DNA from 4 places in the Methylobacterium sp. 142-1Y genome. Region 1 is predicted to be linked to each of the others. Evidence: riboswitches for the same ligand, from Rfam matches in the RefSeq annotation. Region 1 holds a riboswitch; each other region holds the start of a gene.

Region 1 (4,596 bases):
TCCGAGCGGGGAAGACGGGGGCCGTCTGCCCTGCATAGGCCGCCAGCATGGCGGCGTCGGGCGCGCGGGGCCCGAACCAGCCGCGCGGGTTCATCGACAGCCAGCCGCTGAGCAGGAAGGTGACGACGACGAGGCCGCCCGCCACGCCGACGAGGTGGTGCCAGGCGGCCCAGCCGCGATACGGCGTGAGTCGGCCGCGCATCAGCCGGACGAAGCCCAGCACGTAGCCGCTCACTCCCCCGGCGAGGGCGATGCCTGAGACCCACAGCACCACGTCCTGCCACAGCCCCGCCCGCGCCCGCAGCGGCGTGAGGTAGATCCAGTGGGTCACGGCGCCGGCCCAGTTCCACACCCGCTCGGTCCGGGTGGTGTCGAGGGCGAGCTCCCCCGTGGCCGCGGAGAGGTACAGCTCGGTCCCGGCCGCGTCGCTTAAGCCCACGAGGCGGAACGGCCGCAGCGGATCGAAGCGCGCCGTCACCGTCCACTGGTCGCGGGTGACGAGGCCGAGATCGACCGTGTGGCGGGAAGCCGGATGGGTGGCGGCGAGCGCCGCCGCAGCCTCCCCGGTGAGGGGCGGGAACGGTTCGCCGGTCACCGCCGAGAGCGCCTGGCGCCGCCCGTCTCCTTGCGTGATCCAGTAGGCGGGCTCGGATCCCCGCATCGCCAGGGTGAGGCGGGCGGGAAAGCGCGGGCTCCCCGACCGCTCCAGCGCACCCTGCGGCGTCAGCCGCACGGCGTCGAGGCGGAGCGTCCCCAAGGCCGCGACCCGCTCCGCCTCGGTGAGGGTGGGGAAGCCGACGGCCAGCATCACCAGCCCGGAGACGAACCAGGTGACGATGAAGAGCGCGGTCGCGATGCCGAGCCAGCGATGGCCGAGATGCAGCCATCGCTTCAGGCGCTTGACGACACCTTTCATCAGAACGTGACGTGATAGGCGAGCTCGACCGAGCGCGGGCGGCCGAGCAGCCAGGAATTGGTGTTGCCCGAGATCGCGTAGAGCTGGTCGGTGAGGTTGTAGCCGCGCAGCGACAGGCGCGAGGTCGGCGTCACCTGCCAGTCGAGGGTGGCGTTGAGGAGCGTGTAGCCCGGCCGCTTCACCGTATTGGCGAAGTCGCTGAAGACCGGCCCGACATCGTTGACGCCGAGCCGCGCCACCCAGCCCGGCGCGAAGGCGTAGGCCAGCCAGACATTGGTGACGCGCTGGGGCACGTCGACCGGGACGTTGCCGGTAAACGACACCGCGGCGCCGTTGATCGTCTGGGCGAAGTTGTCGTAGCGGGCCCGCAGCAGGGCGGTGTTGGCCTCGATGCGCCACGCATCGGACAATTGGTAGGCGAAGGCGACCTCGACGCCGCGGGACGACTGGCTGCCGACCTGGGCCACCTCCGTCGGCCGGTCGGGGATCGGGGTCAGCAGGTTGTCCTTGCGGATGTGGTAGGCGGCGAAGGTCCACTCGCCGCGGCCATTGTCGAACAGGCCCTTGGCGCCGGCCTCGACCTGTTCGCCGGTGGCGAGCTGGAACTGCGATTGCGCCACGCTGGTGGTGATCAGGCTGCCGAGGGGATCGGCGGCGGTGGCGTATTGCGCGTAGAGGGCGAGGTCGGGCGTCGGATTGTAGACGGCGGCGACGCGGGTGCTGACGGAATCGAAGGTCTTCTCGAAGGCGGTCGACGCGAGCGGCCGGTTCACCGCCACCCGGGGGGCGTCGTAGCGGACCCCCGTGACCAGGGCGAATTGTGGCGTCAGCTCCAGCCGGTTCTCGGCGAAGACCGAGGCCTGGCGGGTGCGCGAGACGATGTCGGTGCGGGTGCCCGTGAGGTTGATGAAGCGCCCTTGGGCGAAATTGTACGGATCGACGACGCTCTCGCCGTCGAAGGGGGAGTTGCTGTCGCGGCGGAAATCGACGTGGTTGACGTCGAAGCCCAGGACCGTCGACGTCTTGAACCCGAACAGGCTGCCGCGGAACGTGGCATCGAGGCGGTTGCCGATCTGCTCCTCGTGATGGAAGATCTCGATATAGTCGCTGCGCTGGATCAGGCCGGTCGCCGGCTGGTAGGTATATTGCTCGACGTCGCGCCAATGCCGCTCGGTCGAGAGGCGGTAGGCGGTGTTGCGGATCGTGATGTCGGGAGTCGGGTTCCACTCGGTGCGCAACTGCGTCCAGTTGTCGAACCAGGCGATCTGCGAATCCCGGATGTTGTAGTTGGTGAAGCGCAAGCGGTCGGGTACCCGGCCGCCGACGAGCGGCGAGCCCCAGTAGCGGGTCGGCTCGTTATAACCGAGGTCGTGCGAGAGCGTGACGCTCAGGTCGGGCGCCGCCCGCCAGGTCACCGCGGCCGAGAGGGCGAGATTGCGGAAATCGCCGTCGGGCTTCACCCAGCCGTCGGCCCAGTTGCCGCTGAGATTGAACCGGTAGGCCAGGTTCTCGCCGACCGGCCCGCCGCTGTCGAGGGCGAGGCGTGCCAGGCCGTCCGAGCCGATCGCCGCCCGCGCCTCGCCGATGGGCGTGAAGACCGGCTTCTTCGGCACCACGTTGATGATGCCGCCGATCGCGCCCTCGCCGTAGAGCACCGAGGCCGGGCCGCGCAGGACCTCGATCCGCTCCGCCGACCAGGTGTCGAACGGGAAGGTGACCGTACCGGCCCCGACATAGAGCCGCGTGCCGTCGTAGAGCTGCTGCACCGAGCCGGCCCCGGCGAAGCCCCTCGCCGTGAAGGCGAGGTTGCCGTTGCCGGGCGCCGCGATGCTGGTGATGCCGACGGCGTTCTGGGTCACCGCCTCCTCGACGGTGTTCTGGCCCCGGGCCCGGACGGTCTCGCCGCTGATGATGTCGAGGCTCGCCGGGGTCTCGAGCGGGGTGAGGCCGAGGCGGGACCCCGAGCGCGACGGCGTCGCGAGGTTGAGGCCGGGCGCGGCCTCCTCGCGGTTGCGGCCCCCCGCGACGTCGATGCGGTCGAGGCTGATCTCCTCGGCGCAAGCAGGGGCGGCAACGAGCAGGACGGTGGCGGCGAGGGCGGTGGAGCGACGGGCGCGGAGCGCGGGCATGGAAGAGTCCAGGGCAGGATGGCGCCCCGTCCGTAGCCGGTCTCGCAAAAAATGTAACGTTATAAAGTTACATTTCCACTCTCCCGGACGATCTGCAGGACGCATTGCGCGCGTCCTGTCGGCGGATCGGGAGGGGAGGGGAGCGAGCATGGCGGGACGGCGCGAGGCTGTGGCACGTCACCGCGAACGACAGCGGGGCGAAGGCTCCTCGCCTCTCGCCTCGACACCCATCAGGACACCCCGCCCGACGTGCTCGCGTGTGACCACGGCTGACGGCAGGTCTCCTGGCTCACGGGTCAGCGCCTGCCATCGTCTTCCCAGGGAGCGTCGAGGATCCCCAGTGACGTAAGGTGATGGAAGGCTCGCCGCTTACAGTTGCGGGGGCAGCCGCGGCTTCGGGCTCGTCACCCTCACCGCGTTCCCTTTTGATCCCCGGAGGGAACCGTCGGAGGCAAGCTTAGCGATTCGGTTACGAAGGAGCAATGGTGATCGCGCGGTCGCTCACGGGGGCGATGCGCGGCGCCTCGCCGGATGGGCCGCCCGCGCAGTGGCGATCCGGTCCACTGTCCCCCCGGTCGATGGCGCAACGCGGCGCGGAGCCCGGCGACCTGTCGCAACGGCAGACTTGACGCCCTAAAATATTAGTGCACCAATGGATGAAAGTATGGAGCGATCCGTCGTCGCTCAAGGGCCGGCAGAGCCCGCAGGCAGCAAAACGGGGGAAACATGACGATCACACGCCGCAATGCGGTCGCGGGGCTCGCGGCCGGGGCGGGGCTCGTCCTCGGCGGGCGCGCCTGGGCGAACCTCGCCCTGCCGACCTCGCCCGTCGTCGTCACGGTGGTGGATGTCGCGGGCAACCTGGCGCTCACCCAGAAGGCGATCGAGGCCTATCGCCGGGCAAAGCCCGGCATCGTCTCGCGCTTCGCCTTCACCAAGGCACCGGCGCCGGAACTGCCCTCGAAGCTGAAGGCCCAGCAGGCCGCCGGCCGGGTCGACATCGACCTCGTGCTCACCGGCACCGACGGCATCGCCGCCGGCATCGAGCAGACGCTGTGGATCGACCTGAAGCCCTATGCCGGCCAGTTGCCGAAGCCCGCCGACATCTATCAGCCCGCCGCGCTCAGGCTGAACGGCCTGGCGCAGGGCCAGGGCCTGTGCGTCGCCTGGTACCCGTCGGGCCCGCTGATCGAGTACATGCCCGAGCGGGTGAAGACGGTGCCGACGAGCGCCGAGGAGCTTCTGGCCTGGGCGCGCCAGAACAAGGGCAAGTTCATGTATGCCCGTCCGGCCAATTCCGGTCCCGGTCGCACCTGGATCATGGGCCTGCCCTACATCCTCGGCGACAAGGACCCCAAGGACCCGGACAAGGGCTGGGACAAGACCTGGGACTACCTGAAGGCGATCGGCGAGACGGTCGACTACTACCCGGGCGGCACCTCGCAGACGATGAAGGAACTGGGCGAGGGCAGCCGCGACATCATCGTGTCGACCACCGGCTGGGACATCAACCCCCGCGTGCTCGGCGTGGTGCCGGCCGAGGCCAAGGTC
Region 2 (4,596 bases), 720 kb from region 1:
CTCTCTCCCGCCCGGCTCGAACTCGAGATCACCGAGACAGCGCTCGTGCGCGATCCGGTGCGGGCGCTCGCCGCCCTGCGCCGGGTCAAGGCGATGGGGGTGCGGATCGCCATGGACGATTTCGGCACAGGCTACTCGTCCCTGTCCAACCTGCGCGCCTTCCCGTTCGACAAGATCAAGATCGACCGGTCGTTCATCCGCGCCGTCGACGTCAACCACGAGACCGCGGCGATCATGCGGGCGGTGCTGGGCTTAGGGAGGGGGCTGGGCCTGCCGGTCCTGGCGGAGGGCGTCGAGACCTCGGCCGAGCTCGCCTTCCTGGGGGCCGAGAACTGCCACGAGGCGCAGGGCTATCTTCTCGGCCGCCCCGGCCCGATCGCCCATTTCGCCGAGCATACGAGCGAGGAGCCCGGAGACGAGAACGCGGCGGCGTGAGGCTTTCGGCGGGCGGGGCAGGCCCGCCGCCGGAACGGCAACCCGACCGTCGACGGGCAGGGGAGGTGACGGCCCGGTCGCATGCGTGGCACCGCAGGCGGCCCCTATGCCGGTGGACGGCGTGAGCCGTGGCTTGAGCGGAGGCGGGCCGGGTGGCACCACCGTCGGGACGGTCGAGGACACCTTAACCCATGTTGAATCGCAGGTTGATCGCCGCTGCCGCCTGGATCGGCCTCCTAACCTCCGCCCATGCTGGCGAGCCCCTGCGCCTCGTCCTGGCCACCGCGACGCCCGGCGGCGGCTTCCCGGCCTATGGCGAGGCGCTGGCGGCGGCGATCCGGGAGGTGGACCCGGATCTCACCGTGGAGTTGCGCTCCAGCAAGGGCTCGACCGAGAACCTGGTTCTCCTGCGTGACGGACGGGTCGATCTCGGCCTCGTCCAGGGCGAATACGCCTACGAGGCGCTTGGCCAGCAGGGCGCGCCGCCGGCCGTGACCGTGGTCGCCCCGGTCTACGCGGCGCCGGGCCTGTTCGTGGTGCCGGCCGACAGCCCGGTTCGCAGCCTCGACGACCTGCGCGGGCAACCGGTGGCCCTGGGCACGCGCAGTTCCGGCCTCACCGCCATGGGCCGGACGATCCTGCGCGGGGCAGGCATCGACCCCGAGCGCGACATCGGGCCGATTCTCCTCGACCATGCCGGCGACGGCCCGGTGATGGTACGGGCAGGCCAGGCCGCGGCCCTGTTCGGCGGCGGCACCGGCTGGCCGGGCTTCCGCGCGATGGCCGAGGGTCCGGGCGGGGCTCGCTTCCTCGGCCCCCCGGCGACGGCTCTTCCGGCGATCCTGGCGGCGAGCCCGTCCTTGCGGCGCATCACCGTGGCGCCCGGCACCTTCCCGGGCCAGGACGCGGCAATCGACACCGTGGGATCGTGGAGCTTCATCCTCGGCAAGCCCGGCCTCGACCCGGCGGCGGTGGCCCGCTTCGTCGCAGCGATCGACAAGGCGAAGCCGGCCCTCGCCCGGCACCTGCCGCACGAGCGGCCGAGCGACCCCCGCGACCTGTCGGGGGCGGTTCCGGCATCCTGGCTCCATCCGGCGACGGCGGCCTTCCTGCGCGGCGAGTAGGCCCGGGCCCGTCGCCGGCCGGTGTGTTCCTGTGGACACAGGTTCGGTAACATTATTACATTGCGTTTCCGAGTGTTGCTTACGCACGGTCGGGCTGCCATGGATGGTGCCGCCAAGGTTCCCCGGGTGCTGAGCCCGCGGGCGAAGCGGGAGCTCGGTGACCCCATCGGATGCGGAAGCATCCGCGGTGAGGCCGAGGCTGCCCCCGCAACTGTGAGCGGAGATGACCCGCCGCCGAAAGCCACTGGTGCGCCTGGCACCGGGAAGGCGAGGCGGGACCGGTGCTCCGCGAGCCAGTAGACCTGCCTCGGCATGCGCCTCGCGGCGCGGTCACGTCCCGCGGGCGGTGCGGCCCGGGGGAGCGGTCGGGCTGTGCGCCGCGCGATTTTCGCGCGGCCTTCGGCCTGCCACTCGCCCGGACGCATTCGCGCGGCAACATCGAGTATGCTTCGTTGAGAACCCGCCCGCCTCTTCATCATCCCATGCCCGCCCTGGCGACCGCCCTGGGGTTGATCCTCGCGGCCGGCACCGCGCACGGGCAGGAGACCATCGCCCTCGACGAGGTCGTGGTGGCGGGCGCCCCTGCGCTCCCGGCGCCCTCCGCCGCCGGCACGATCGGGCTCATCGGCCCGACCCCGGGCTTTCGCGGCGACCGGGCGGTGAGCAGCACGAAGACCGATACGCCCCAGCGCGACGTGCCGCAGGTCGTCACCGTCGCGCCGCGAGAGGTCGTCACCGACCTCGCGGCGACGCGGGTCGACCGCGTCCTCACCTATATGCCGGGCGTCGCGCAGCAGAACAATTTCGGCGGCCTCACCATCTTCAGCTACGCCATCCGGGGCGTCACCACCTCGGAGCTGTACAAGAACGGCTTTCCCCTCAACCGCGGGTTCCCGCCGCCGCCCGACACCCAGAACGTCGAGCGGATCGAGGTGCTGAAGGGCCCCGGCGGCGGCCTGTTCGGGCGCAGCGACCCGGGCGGCCTCGTCAACATCATCACCAAGCAGCCGACCGCGGAACGCTTCGTCGAGATGGGCGGTCTTTGGGGCTCGTTCGAGCAGGTCCGCGGCACAATCGATTCGGGCGGCGCGCTCAACGAAGACGGCACGCTGCTCTACCGCTTCAACCTCGCGACCGGGCGCCAGAACAGCTTTCGCGATTTCGTCGACGGCGACCGGCTGTTCGTCGCCCCCGTCGTGAGCTGGCAGGTCACGCCCGACACCAAGGTCACGGTCGAGACCGAGTTCCTGAGGAACCGCACGGTGTTCGACCGCGGCGTCATCGCGATCGACAACCGGCTCGGGTTCCTGCCGATCTCGCGCTTCCTCGGCGAGCCGGGCCAGAGCATCCGGCAGACCAACGACTCGATGCAGATCCGGGTCGACCACCGCCTCGATGCCGACTGGCAGATGCGGCTTGCCACCTACCTCAACTCCAACTCGCTCGCCGGCGAGGCGGTCGAGGTGCGGGACATCGCCGCCGACAACCGCACGGTCCTGCGCGACCGCAACTATCGCAACTACCGCGCCGCCGTGGCCCTCGGCCAGGCCGAGCTGGTCGGGCGCTTCGATACCGCCGGGATCGGCCACACCCTGCTGCTGGGCTTCGAGCGCGAGAGCACCGACGGCACCTACCAGCAGATCCGCTCCAACACCCGCCAGGATCCCTATTCCCTCGACATCTACGCCCCGGTCTACGGCCGGCCGCTTCCGAACTACACCCGTCAGACCAACGGGTTCGAGCAGGTCACCAACACGGCGCTCTACGCCCAGGACCAGATCGCGCTGTCGCCCGAGTGGAAGGCGCTGGTCGGCGTGCGGTTCGACTTCTTCGAGCAGTCGTTCCGCGAGCGCACCACCGGGGTCCGGAGCGACCAGACCTACTTCGCCGCCACGCCCCGGGCCGGCCTCGTCTACCAGCCGCTGCCGGATCTGTCGCTCTACGCCAATGTCGGCACGAGCTTCCGGCCGAATATCGGGCCCGACGCGGCCGCCTCGTCGTTCAAGGGCCCGTTCGCGCCGGAGACCGGCCTCGGCTACGAGGTCGGCACCAAGCTCGACCTGTATGGCGGGCGTTTAAGCCTGACCGGCGCCGCCTTCCGGGTCGAGCGCCAGAACGTCCTCACCGCCGATCCCAACAACACCGGCTTCTCGATCGCCGCCGGCGCGGTGCGCAGCCAGGGCTTCGAGTTCACGGCGGCCGGCCAGCTCTCGCCGTCGATCAAGGTCCTGGCCGGTTACGTCTTCGCCGACGCGGTCGTCACGAAGGACAACGTGCTGCCGGTGGGTGCCCCGCTCATCAACGTGCCGCGCCACTCGGGCAGCCTGCTCGCGGTGCACGAGGCGCAGGAGGGGCCCTGGAAGGGGTTCGGGATCGGCGGCGGCGTGCGCGCCGTCGGCGAGCGGGCGGGCGACGCCAATGGCGGCGCCTTCCGGCTGCCGGGCTACATCGCCGTCGACGCGCTGGCCTATTACAAATGGGAGAACGTCCGTTTCGGCCTGAACGTCGAGAACATCTTCGACACCACCTATTACGAGAGTTCGCTCAACGTCTTCCGGGTCTATCCGGGTGCCCCGCGGCGGTTCACCGGCACCCTGTCGGTGCGGTTCTGATGGCGGCCGTTCTCCGCAAGGGCGATGCCGGCCGGGATGCAGCCGCCGCCCGTGCCCGGCACTACCGCCAGCGTCTCGCGCCGGTCCTGGCCGCCATCACGGCGGAGGCCGGCGGGACGCCCGAGGGCATCGCCGCCTCCCTGACCCGGCGCGGGGTGCGCAAGCCCCGCGGCGGCCGGGTCTGGACGCCGCCCGACGTGCGCCGGCTCCTCTCGCGGCTGGCCTCCGAGACTGCATCGTGACGGCGCCGGATACCCCCACCGCCCGCATCGGCTCGATCGATGCCTTGCGCGGCTTCGTCATGCTGCTGATGCTGGTCGATCACGTGCGGGACATCTTCTACGTCCACGCCCAGGTCCGCGACCCGATGGATCTGAGCGTCACCGCGCCCGACCTCGTGGTGACGCGGCTGATCTCGCATCTCT
Region 3 (4,596 bases), 2.1 Mb from region 1:
GCCCGAGTGGCGCGGGATGTTGAGCAGCGGCGAGCCGACCCGCAGCACCTCGTCACGCGTCACCGCCGCGTCGATGAAGGCGTAGCCGCCGATCACCCGGAACTCCGGCGTCACCTGACCGACAAAGCCGAGGTCGAAACCCTGGCTGCGCACCGCCCCGGCGGCGATCTGGAAGAAGAAGTCCGCCGGGTCGGTGGTGAGGACGTTCTCCTTCTCGATGTGGAAGGCGGCGGCCGTGATGCCCAAGCCGTCGAACAGGTCGAGCTTGGCGCCCACTTCGTAGCCGAAGCCGGTCTCGGGCGCGAAGGGACGCGTCGCGCGGTCGAAGCCGGTATTGGGGCGGAAGGACGCTGCGACGTTGCCGTAGAGCGAGAGGAACGACAGCGGCTGATAGACGAGGCCCGCGCGCGGCGACAGGCCGGTGCGGTCCTGCTCGGTGCGGTCCCCGGCGTTCTTGTCCCGGAAGGTCTGGTTGTAGAAGTCGGTACGGTTGCCGAGCAGCAGCTTCCATTCCGGGCTCAGCGCGATCTGGTCCTGGGCGTAGAACGCGGTATTGCCGACATTTTCGCTCGCCCGGTACGAGCGCGTGAAGGGCGGCTTCATCTGGCCGTAGACCGGATTGAATAGGTCGAGCGCGAACGGATCGATGCGAGGCGTCGATCGCAGCAGGTTCTCGGTGCTGTTGTAACGCTCGTGTTCGAGGCCCAGCAGCACGGTATGGGCAATGGGACCGGTGTCGAAGCGCCCGACGAGCTCGGCTTGCCCGATCGCCACGCCCCAGGTGAAGTCGTGCCGGCGGAACTCGCGCAGCAGCGTACGGCCGTCGTCGAGAAGGCCGGTTGCACCGGTCTGCAGGCCGGTCAGGCTGCCGGTGTTGAGGTGGGTGGCGAGGCGCAGATGCCAATCGGCGTTGAAGGCGTGCTCCAGCCGCACCTGCAGGATGCCGGCCTCGGAGACCGAATCGTCTCCCGGCTCTCCGAAGAAGCGCGAGCGCGGCACCACCCCGAGGCGGTTGTTCACCGCCACCGTACCGCGATCGAAGGTCGCGCGGTTCCGCAGGTACTGTGCCTCGACCGTCAGCTTGGTGTCGGGAGTGACCTGCCAGCTCACCACGGGTGCGGCGAGCACCCGGTCGCCGTCGACGTAGTCACGAAAGCTGTCCTGGCGGGCGAGGACCCCGTTGAAGCGGTAGAGCACGCTGCCGTCCCGGGTCAGCGGGCCGCCGGCATCGACGGTGGTGCGGGCGGTGCCGAAGCTGCCGAACAGGGCGCCCATCTCGACGAACGGCAGGGCGACTGGCTGCTTGGTCAGGATGTTGATGGTGCCGCCCGGGTCGCTGCGGCCGTAGAGTGCGCCGCTCGGTCCTTTCAGCACCTCGATCGACTGGACGTTCTGTGTATCGGGCGCGCCGTTGTAGCCGCGAGCGATGTTGAAGCCGTTCTGGAAAATGTCCTGAGTGGCGAAGCCCCGCACCGAGTAGAGGGCGAGGTTCTGGTTGCCGAAATCGTTCTGCTTGGCGATGCCGGGCACGTAGTCGAGGGCGCGCTCGACGCGGGTGGCGGCGGTGTCGCGCAGAACCTCGCGGGGGACGACGTCGACCTGCTGGGGCAGGTCGCGCCTCGGCGTGATGGTCTTGGATCCGCTGTAGAGTTCCTCGACGCGGTAGCTCGGCGTCGCCGTAAAGGTGCCCTCGACCGAGATCGGATCGAGCGGGATGGTGGCGTCGGCGGGTGCCGATGAACTCGCGGGCTGGGCGCGAGATGGAAGGGCGGTCACGACGGGCGAGAGAGCGCAGGCGGCGATGGCACAAAGCCGGAGCGACGAACGAGAGCGGGACGGGATCACGGAGCCTCGGTGAACGGCTGTGGCACGTCACCGCGAACGAAGTCTCGCACGGATGCACGCATCCGCCTCGACACCCGTCGGAACACCCCGTCCGACGCGCTTCGCGTGTGACCACGGCTGACGGCAGGTCTCCTGGCTCGCGGGTCAGTGCCCGCCACCGTCTTCCCGGGTGAGGCACCCAGTGACACAGGTGGTGGAGGGCTCGCCGCTTACAGTTGCGGGGGCAGCTGCGGATTAGGACCTGGGTCCTCACCGCATTCCCTTTTGATCCCCGGGGGGAACCGTCGCTGTCTCTGTTACAGCCACGTTTCCGATCGTCAATGTCAGGCAGCGGCAATCCACTGGTTGTGCCGCTCAAAGCACACAACTTTCCTATGGCGAACCCCCCGCTGGCGAGGGAGACATCGGCTAGAGTCCAAATTCTATCAGCTTGGACGTGCGACAGACCGCAGAGGGAGGGAAGCAAGAGCTCGTGATTACGATAGGAAGGTCCGGATTGCTCGCCGAAGCGGTCGATCAAATTGAGAAACCCACAACTCATACTGTTTCCTGTACCTGATGTGTGGCCGTAGGCTGCTACGGCGAGGGCATCCGGCGGTCTCACGGTTTCCCGGTCTGCGTCCCCTGTCGCTCAACGGCGATGGCCGCACGATCGCCTTCCGGCCTGATCCCGGATGTCCTGATGGCTGCTCCGGACAGTCGATCGGGCCCTGCCTCGTGCAGGCGCCCGCGTACAGGACAGGATCACCCATGTCACACAGCGCCACCATCCCCACCGTGGCCGGCATCGATGTCGGCAAGCACTTCCTCGATCTCGGCTTCTTCCCGGCGGCCAAGCCGGTGCGTCAGGACAATACGGAGACCGGCATCGCCAAGCTGATCTCGACGCTCAAGCAGCGCGGGATCCGCACGGTCGCCCTGGAGGCGATCGGCCCCTACGCCTATCCCCTCATCGCCGCCCTGCGTAAAGCTGAGCTCGATGTCGCCCTGGCCGATCCGCGCCAGGTCAAGGCGTTCCGCTCCGCCGAAGGGCTGATCGCCAAGACAGACCGGCTGGACGCCGCCCTCATCGCCCGCTTTGCTCAGCGCATGAGCGAGCACCTGCGCCCCGCCCCGACCCCCGACCAGATCACCCTCAAGGCTCTCTCGACCCGGCGCCGCCAGCTCACCGAGCTGATCGCCATGGAGAAGACCCGCCTGGCCCAGGCCCTCGACCCGGCCATCGCCGACAGCCACAGGGCGGTGATCAAGGCCCTGACGGCTGCCTGCACCGAGGTCGAGGCCGCTCTCGAGGCACGCATCGCCGCCGAGCCTGGCCTGGCGCGCAAGCGCGCGATCCTGACCTCGATCCCCGGGATCGGTTCGCGCATCGCCAGCGTGGTGATCACCGACATGCCCGAACTCGGCACGCTCGACCGCAAGGCGGCGGCCAGTCTGGCCGGGATGGCGCCTCATCCGACCCAGAGCGGGGCTCACCCGGGCCGCCACGCGATTGCCGGTGGGCGTCCCTGCCTGCGCACGGCCTTCTACATGGCCGGGATGGTGGCGGCGCGCAGCTGTCCGGCCTTCCGCGAGCCGTACCGGGCGATGCGAACGGCGGGTAAGCCGGCCAAGGTGGCGATCGTGGCGTCGGGCCGACGCCTGGTGGTGCTGGCCAACGCCCTGGTGCGCGACGACACGACGTTCGAGGCGAGCAAGTTGCAGCAGGGAGAGGCCGGTCGGGGGGAGGAGAACGCCGCGTCCCCTGCGGGATCCGATCCGTGACGAGCGAGAGGAGCGATGTCTTCATCGCTCCTCTCGCCGAGCTTGGCGTTCGCCGGTGGGAGCGGGTCAAGGCCTTGTCGCGCGAAGCGCGAGGGCGCGCAGCGCCCGCCTTGACGCGCTCGCGCCGGTGAACGATCTGACCCCCATACGGCTAAAACCAAGCGCGGCACTGCCGATTGGCCCTTGACCGGCAATACAGTCGCCGATTGATCGCTTCGCGATGCGGAAACCGGCTTCGCTCAGGCGCCGCGCGGGCTGATGATACGGCGTCCGGAAGGAATCTTCCGGAAACAGTATCACGCCTGTGTGTGTTGGGACTGCCCAAGTGAAGCGCATATGCTTGGGCAGTGCCTTTCCTACCAGCGGTAGCGAAGGCCGCCGTAGACGGCCCGACCAGTGCCGGAGTTGAAAATTTCCGAGGAGGCATCGGCGACGCCTGCGATGGCTACGCTTGAGATGTAGTGCTTGTCGAATAGGTTGCGCGCTTCAAGGTAACCCGACCAGCCTGCGCCCGCGTCGAGGCCGACCCTGAAGTTCAGGAGTGCGTAGGCAGGCACCGTTAAGCTGTTAGCGTTGTCGGCGAAGTAAGCTTGCGGTGACCATTCGACGTTGGGACCGGCGAAGAAGCCGCTCGGATGCCGGTAGAGCAGCTCGGCGCGGAGATAGTGGGTCGGCACGCCGGGCAGGCGGTTGTTGCCGTAGCGCGCGTCACGGTCGAAGAAGAAGTCGTTGTACGTGTAGGCGGCGTTGAACCAGACACGATCGTCACCTGAGACGAGCGACTTGAGGAAGGCGACGCCGAACCCGGCCTCGACGCCCTGATGCACGGTGCGGTTGGCGTTGATGAGTGAGCAGGGACTGAACGGAGAGGTCGTCAGGCACTGCAACTCGTTCCTGACCTCCGAGCGGTAGAGCGACACGTCCCAGGTGAAGTCCGGCCGGATGCCGCGCGTGCCGGCCTCGTAGGTGGTGGCGGTCTGAGCCTTG
Region 4 (4,596 bases), 2.1 Mb from region 1:
AGCACTTTATCGTGTTGGGAAGTTAGCAACGCAGCATAGATGCTGCTCGCATTTGCGCGCGGCTCGCGCCGCCAATGTCAGCGCGATCTCTGACTGGAGATAGTCGGCACTGTCGGAGCAGCGGGGTAGGGACTTTGGAACAGATCACCCAACGCCTTGCGCCGGAACAGGGTCCGCCAGCGGCGGCGCTGATGCTCGTCGCGGTCATGCCGCATGTGGCAGCGTTGGCAGAAGGCTGCGAGGTTGGCGCTCTCGTTGTTGGCCGTGTCATAATCGCGGTGCGCGGCCGCCAGCACCACGCGGGTGACCCGAACACGGGCGAGTAGGTCTTCGTTGCGCAGTCGCTGCCGGAGCTGGCGCCCCTGGCCATCGCGCCAGCCCGAGGTCTCGGCATAAGGGCGAGACCCTGGTAGTGCAACCCGTTGTTGAGCGTGACCTCGCGCAGGCTCGCCTTCACCCCCTTCGGCACGGGCCAGTCCGGAACGAGGACCCATTCGGGGAGGCGATTGCGGTGGGCGGGGGAGCGGGGCTTGCGGGCAACCCGGAGCAAGAGGGTCTTGTAGGCCTCAGTGATCCCCTGCTTCATCTCCCCCAGTACCCACTCCCGGGGGCCCCGAAGTGGCTTGTGTAGGAGGGAGAGGATGTAGGGGGTGTACCCTTCTCCCATCTTCATGATCAGCATGTCGCTATAAGCATGTACCAATGTGGTGATGTGGAAATCAGTGTCTATATGCACATGACTTTCCATATTCACTCCGCATCGGAAGCACATTGCAAGCTGATGAATGCAGGTCTTGAAAGCGTTGGCATACCAACGATCGGGGGAAGCTGCGGTTAAAATTGTATTTTACCGACTCATGACTTAGGATATCAGCGCCGAACCCAGATAGAACAATTAGATTATGATATCGTACGGCGTAGTGCAGACAGTTTAGTCAGCAAATTATCTCGGACGGGTAACGATCTACGAAACGCCGAAGGCCTGAAATTGGGGGGCTATGGGTGACAATATGCGCGTTTAAGGTTGTGCCGTCGTTCTAGCAGCAGCGCCCGCAGAATGGCGGCGTCGAACTAGGCGTCCGCGTTGCCAGGGGCACCCCCGCCGAATCGCGTGAACAGCACACGACTCGAGGCGCCGCGGGATGCGTTGCGTAGACCGGCCAGCAGCGTGCCTTCGTAGGCAGCCTCAGGGACGAGGCGAGCCCGGGTCACGTTGGCCGGCGGCGCCGGACGGCCCGTCCTGCGTCAGGCCGTCAAAGCCTCTGCAGCCTGGAGGTCCCAGATTTAGGTGTCCCATTAGGCCAAACCACGACTCGGTAAAATAATCTTCGCCGGAACTTTTGCCGGCGCCGGAGATCGCACGATGAAACTGAAACACAATGGCTCGCTGCTGGACCTGCAAAATGCCGCCCTCGACTGCGGGGTGTTCGGGGATTGGTCATGGCACGACCGCGAGGGACTGCATCGGTTCCGCTCAGATGAAGGCGAAATCCTGCACTGGTGGCCACGCACTGGAACCGTCGTATTCCAAGGCCGGCCGGGTCCACGGGGCGCCATCTCACTCCGGTGCTCATGCGCTAGGATGTCAACGACGATGGCGTGCGGGTCATCCGCGCGCGTGCGGTCACCCGCTGAAGCATTGGAAGCCGGGTGGGGATCTTCCCCAACCCGGCTTTTTTCGTGCCGAAGCAAACTCCACCGCAGCATTCGCCGGCATCGGTGGTGCCTGCGCCGCCGCGCGCCGCCTCACTTGACCGCGTGCCGTATCGCCGCGTAGCTGGGCTCGACGGTTCCCTATGGGGATTAAAAGGGAATGCGGTGAGGGCCCAGGTCCTAATCCGCAGCTGCCCCCGCAACTGTGAGCGGCGAGCCCTGCATCACCGACGTCACTGGGGTCATCCCGGGAAGACGATGGAGGGCGGTGACCCGCGAGCCAGGAGACCGGCCGTCAGCCGTGGTCACATGTGGGCCGCGCCGGACGGGGTGTTCCGGTGCCTCCACGGTGACGTGCCACTGCCGTAAAGGCTCCCTTGTGACCGCCGTCTCCCGTTCCTTGTTCCTCGCGGCTCTCGCCGCGGTCAGCCTCCCTGCATCTGCCTTTGCCCAAGACGAGATCCGTCTCGACGAAATCGAGGTGACGGCGCCGCTTCCCAGCGTGGCTGGGGCCGCCAGCGCCGGCTATCCTGGTGGCACCACCGGCATCGGCGGCGGGCTGCGCCCCGTCGACGCGGCGAGCGCGGGCATCATCAGCGGCGCAGCGATCAACAGCCGCCCGATCACTCGCCCGGGCGAGGTGCTGGAATCCGTGCCGGGCCTGATCGTCACCCAGCATTCCGGCGAGGGCAAAGCCAACCAGTTCTTCCTGCGCGGCTTCAACCTCGACCACGGCACCGACATCGCCATCCACGTCGACGGTATGCCGGTGAACATGCGCACCCACGCCCATGGCCAGGGCTACGCCGACCTCAACTTCCTGATCCCCGAGCTCGTCGGCGCGGTCGAGTTCCACAAGGGGCCGTACTTCGTCCGCGACGGCGACTTCGCCTCGGCGGGGTCGGTGCGGATCGACTATCTCGACAAACTCGACCGCAACATCGCGCTCACCACGCTGGGCAGCTTCGGCTTCAAGCGAGGGCTCTCGGCCGCCTCCGTTCCGCTCGGTGCGGGAAACCTCCTCGTGGCAGGCGAAGCGCAGACCTATGACGGGCCATGGGTCGTGCCCGATGCCCTTCGCAAGCTCAACGGCGTCGCCCGCTACAGCCAGGGCACCGCGACCGACGGATTCGCCGTCACCGGCATGGCCTACTGGGCCAAGTGGAACGCCACCAACCAGATCCCGGAGCGAGCGGTGGCGGAGGGCATCATCGGCCGCTACGGCACGCTGGATCCGACTGATGGCGGCGATACCGGGCGCTTCTCGCTCTCCGGGCGCTGGAGCCAGTCGGATGCCGGCGGCATCACCCGGGCCTCGGCCTACGTGATCCGCTACCAGATGAACCTCTGGAACAACCTCACCTACTTCCTCAACGACCCCGTCAACGGCGACCAGTTCCGCCAGCGCGATGCCCGCGTGCTCGGCGGTGGCGAGATCTCCAGGGTCTTCCAAGGCGACCTGTTCGGGTTGCCGATGGAGAACGAGATTGGTGTCCAGACCCGCACCGACGACATCCGGGTCGGGCTGTTCAACACAACGGCACGGCAAACCCGCTCGACGGTGCTTGACGACCACGTGTTGGAAGCGAGCGCCGCGTTCTACTACGAGAACCGGGTGCGCTGGACCGACTGGCTGCGCACCAGCGTCGGCTTCCGAGCCGACGGCTACTACGCCGATGTCCGCTCCGACACCCCGGCGAATTCGGGCCGCGCTCGCGACAGCATCGTCAACCCGAAGCTCGGGGCGGTGTTCGGGCCGTGGGCGGATACCGAGATCTACCTGAACTACGGCGGCGGTTTCCACTCGAACGACGTCCGCGGCGTCACCGCGACGGTCGATCCGGCAAGCCCGCTGTTCAACATCAGCCGCTCGCCCTTCCTGGTCCCCTCGACGGGCTACGAGGTCGGGATCCGCAATCGCTCCATCGCCGGGCTGGAGACGAGCCTCGCGCTGTTCCGGCTCGACTTCGCTTCCGAGAACCTCTTCCAAGGCGACACCGGCACCACCGAGCCGAGCCGGCCGACCCGCCGTTTCGGCATCGAGTGGAGCAACCATTACGCCCTCACGCCCTGGCTGCGGCTGGAGGGCGACCTGACGATCACCAACGCACGCTTCTCCGACCATGACCCCGTCGGCCAGCGCGTGCCGGAGGCACCGACCACCATCGCCTCGGCGGGCGTCACGTTCGGCGAGGGCCAGGGTTGGTTCGGTAGCTTGCGCTTCCGCTATTTCGGCCCCCGGCCCCTGATCGAGGACAACTCGGTGCGCTCGAAGCCGACCGCCCTGCTCAACGGCCGGATCGGCTACGCCTTCGACAATGGCGTGAGCCTCGCCCTCGACGTGCTCAACCTGACGAACGCCCGGGCCGACCAGATCACCTACTTCTACGAGTCCCGCCTGCCCGGAGAGGCGGCCGCCGTTGCCGACCGACACTTCCACCCGGTCGAGCCGACCGCGGTGCGCCTGACCCTGGCGGGGCGGTTCTGACGGGCATTCCTGGCTGAGACGAGCCCTACCATCCGGAGCGGACCCTTGCTGCCCAACCCCTTCGACGATCAGCCCGCCCGTCTCAGGGTGAAGATCGGGCTCGTCTACGCCGTCCTGATCGCCGCCAACATCGCGGCCTGGGCAGCGGCACTCACGACCTTCGCCAATAAGCCCGTCCTGCTCTCGACCGCCTTCCTCGCCTACAGCTTCGGACTGCGCCACGCCTTCGACGCAGACCACATCGCGGCCATCGACAACGTGGTGCGCAAGCTCATGCAGGAGGGCAAGAAGCCCCACTCGGTCGGCTTCTTCTTCTCCCTCGGCCACTCCACCATCGTCATCCTGGCCTCGGGCCTGATCGCCGTGACGGCTGCGGCGATGAAGGACAGCCTCGACCAGTTCCATGACCTCGGCGGCGTGATCGGCACCGCGGTCTCGGCGACGTTCCTGCTCGT

The links. Region 1 has a riboswitch for cobalamin ahead of AC3AOF_RS05665 (TonB-dependent receptor). Riboswitches for the same ligand answer to the same signal wherever they lie in the genome.
Region 2: it holds a riboswitch for cobalamin, as region 1 does, so the genes downstream of both, AC3AOF_RS08800 (TonB-dependent siderophore receptor) here and AC3AOF_RS05665 (TonB-dependent receptor) in region 1, are expected to answer to the same signal.
Region 3: it holds a riboswitch for cobalamin, as region 1 does, so the genes downstream of both, AC3AOF_RS14995 (TonB-dependent siderophore receptor) here and AC3AOF_RS05665 (TonB-dependent receptor) in region 1, are expected to answer to the same signal.
Region 4: it holds a riboswitch for cobalamin, as region 1 does, so the genes downstream of both, AC3AOF_RS15040 (TonB-dependent receptor) here and AC3AOF_RS05665 (TonB-dependent receptor) in region 1, are expected to answer to the same signal.

The regions. Positions count from the first base shown of each region.
Region 1 covers NZ_CM173224.1:1,193,398-1,197,993, reverse strand. Annotated here, with positions in the region: gene AC3AOF_RS05670 (PepSY domain-containing protein) at 1-916, opposite strand, end outside; gene AC3AOF_RS05665 (TonB-dependent receptor) at 916-3,045, opposite strand; cobalamin riboswitch at 3,303-3,507, opposite strand; gene AC3AOF_RS05660 (extracellular solute-binding protein) at 3,772-4,596, shown strand, end outside.
Region 2 covers NZ_CM173224.1:1,915,400-1,919,995, forward strand. Annotated here, with positions in the region: gene AC3AOF_RS08790 (putative bifunctional diguanylate cyclase/phosphodiesterase) at 1-435, shown strand, start outside; gene AC3AOF_RS08795 (TAXI family TRAP transporter solute-binding subunit) at 627-1,559, shown strand; cobalamin riboswitch at 1,659-1,883, shown strand; gene AC3AOF_RS08800 (TonB-dependent siderophore receptor) at 2,042-4,171, shown strand; gene AC3AOF_RS08805 (hypothetical protein) at 4,171-4,413, shown strand; gene AC3AOF_RS08810 (acetyltransferase domain-containing protein) at 4,407-4,596, shown strand, end outside.
Region 3 covers NZ_CM173224.1:3,298,283-3,302,878, reverse strand. Annotated here, with positions in the region: gene AC3AOF_RS14995 (TonB-dependent siderophore receptor) at 1-1,776, opposite strand, end outside; cobalamin riboswitch at 1,951-2,146, opposite strand; gene AC3AOF_RS14990 (IS110 family RNA-guided transposase) at 2,596-3,609, shown strand; gene AC3AOF_RS14985 (TonB-dependent receptor family protein) at 3,966-4,596, opposite strand, start outside.
Region 4 covers NZ_CM173224.1:3,310,800-3,315,395, reverse strand. Annotated here, with positions in the region: gene AC3AOF_RS15045 (hypothetical protein) at 78-494, opposite strand; cobalamin riboswitch at 1,771-1,964, shown strand; gene AC3AOF_RS15040 (TonB-dependent receptor) at 2,135-4,141, shown strand; gene AC3AOF_RS15035 (HoxN/HupN/NixA family nickel/cobalt transporter) at 4,187-4,596, shown strand, end outside.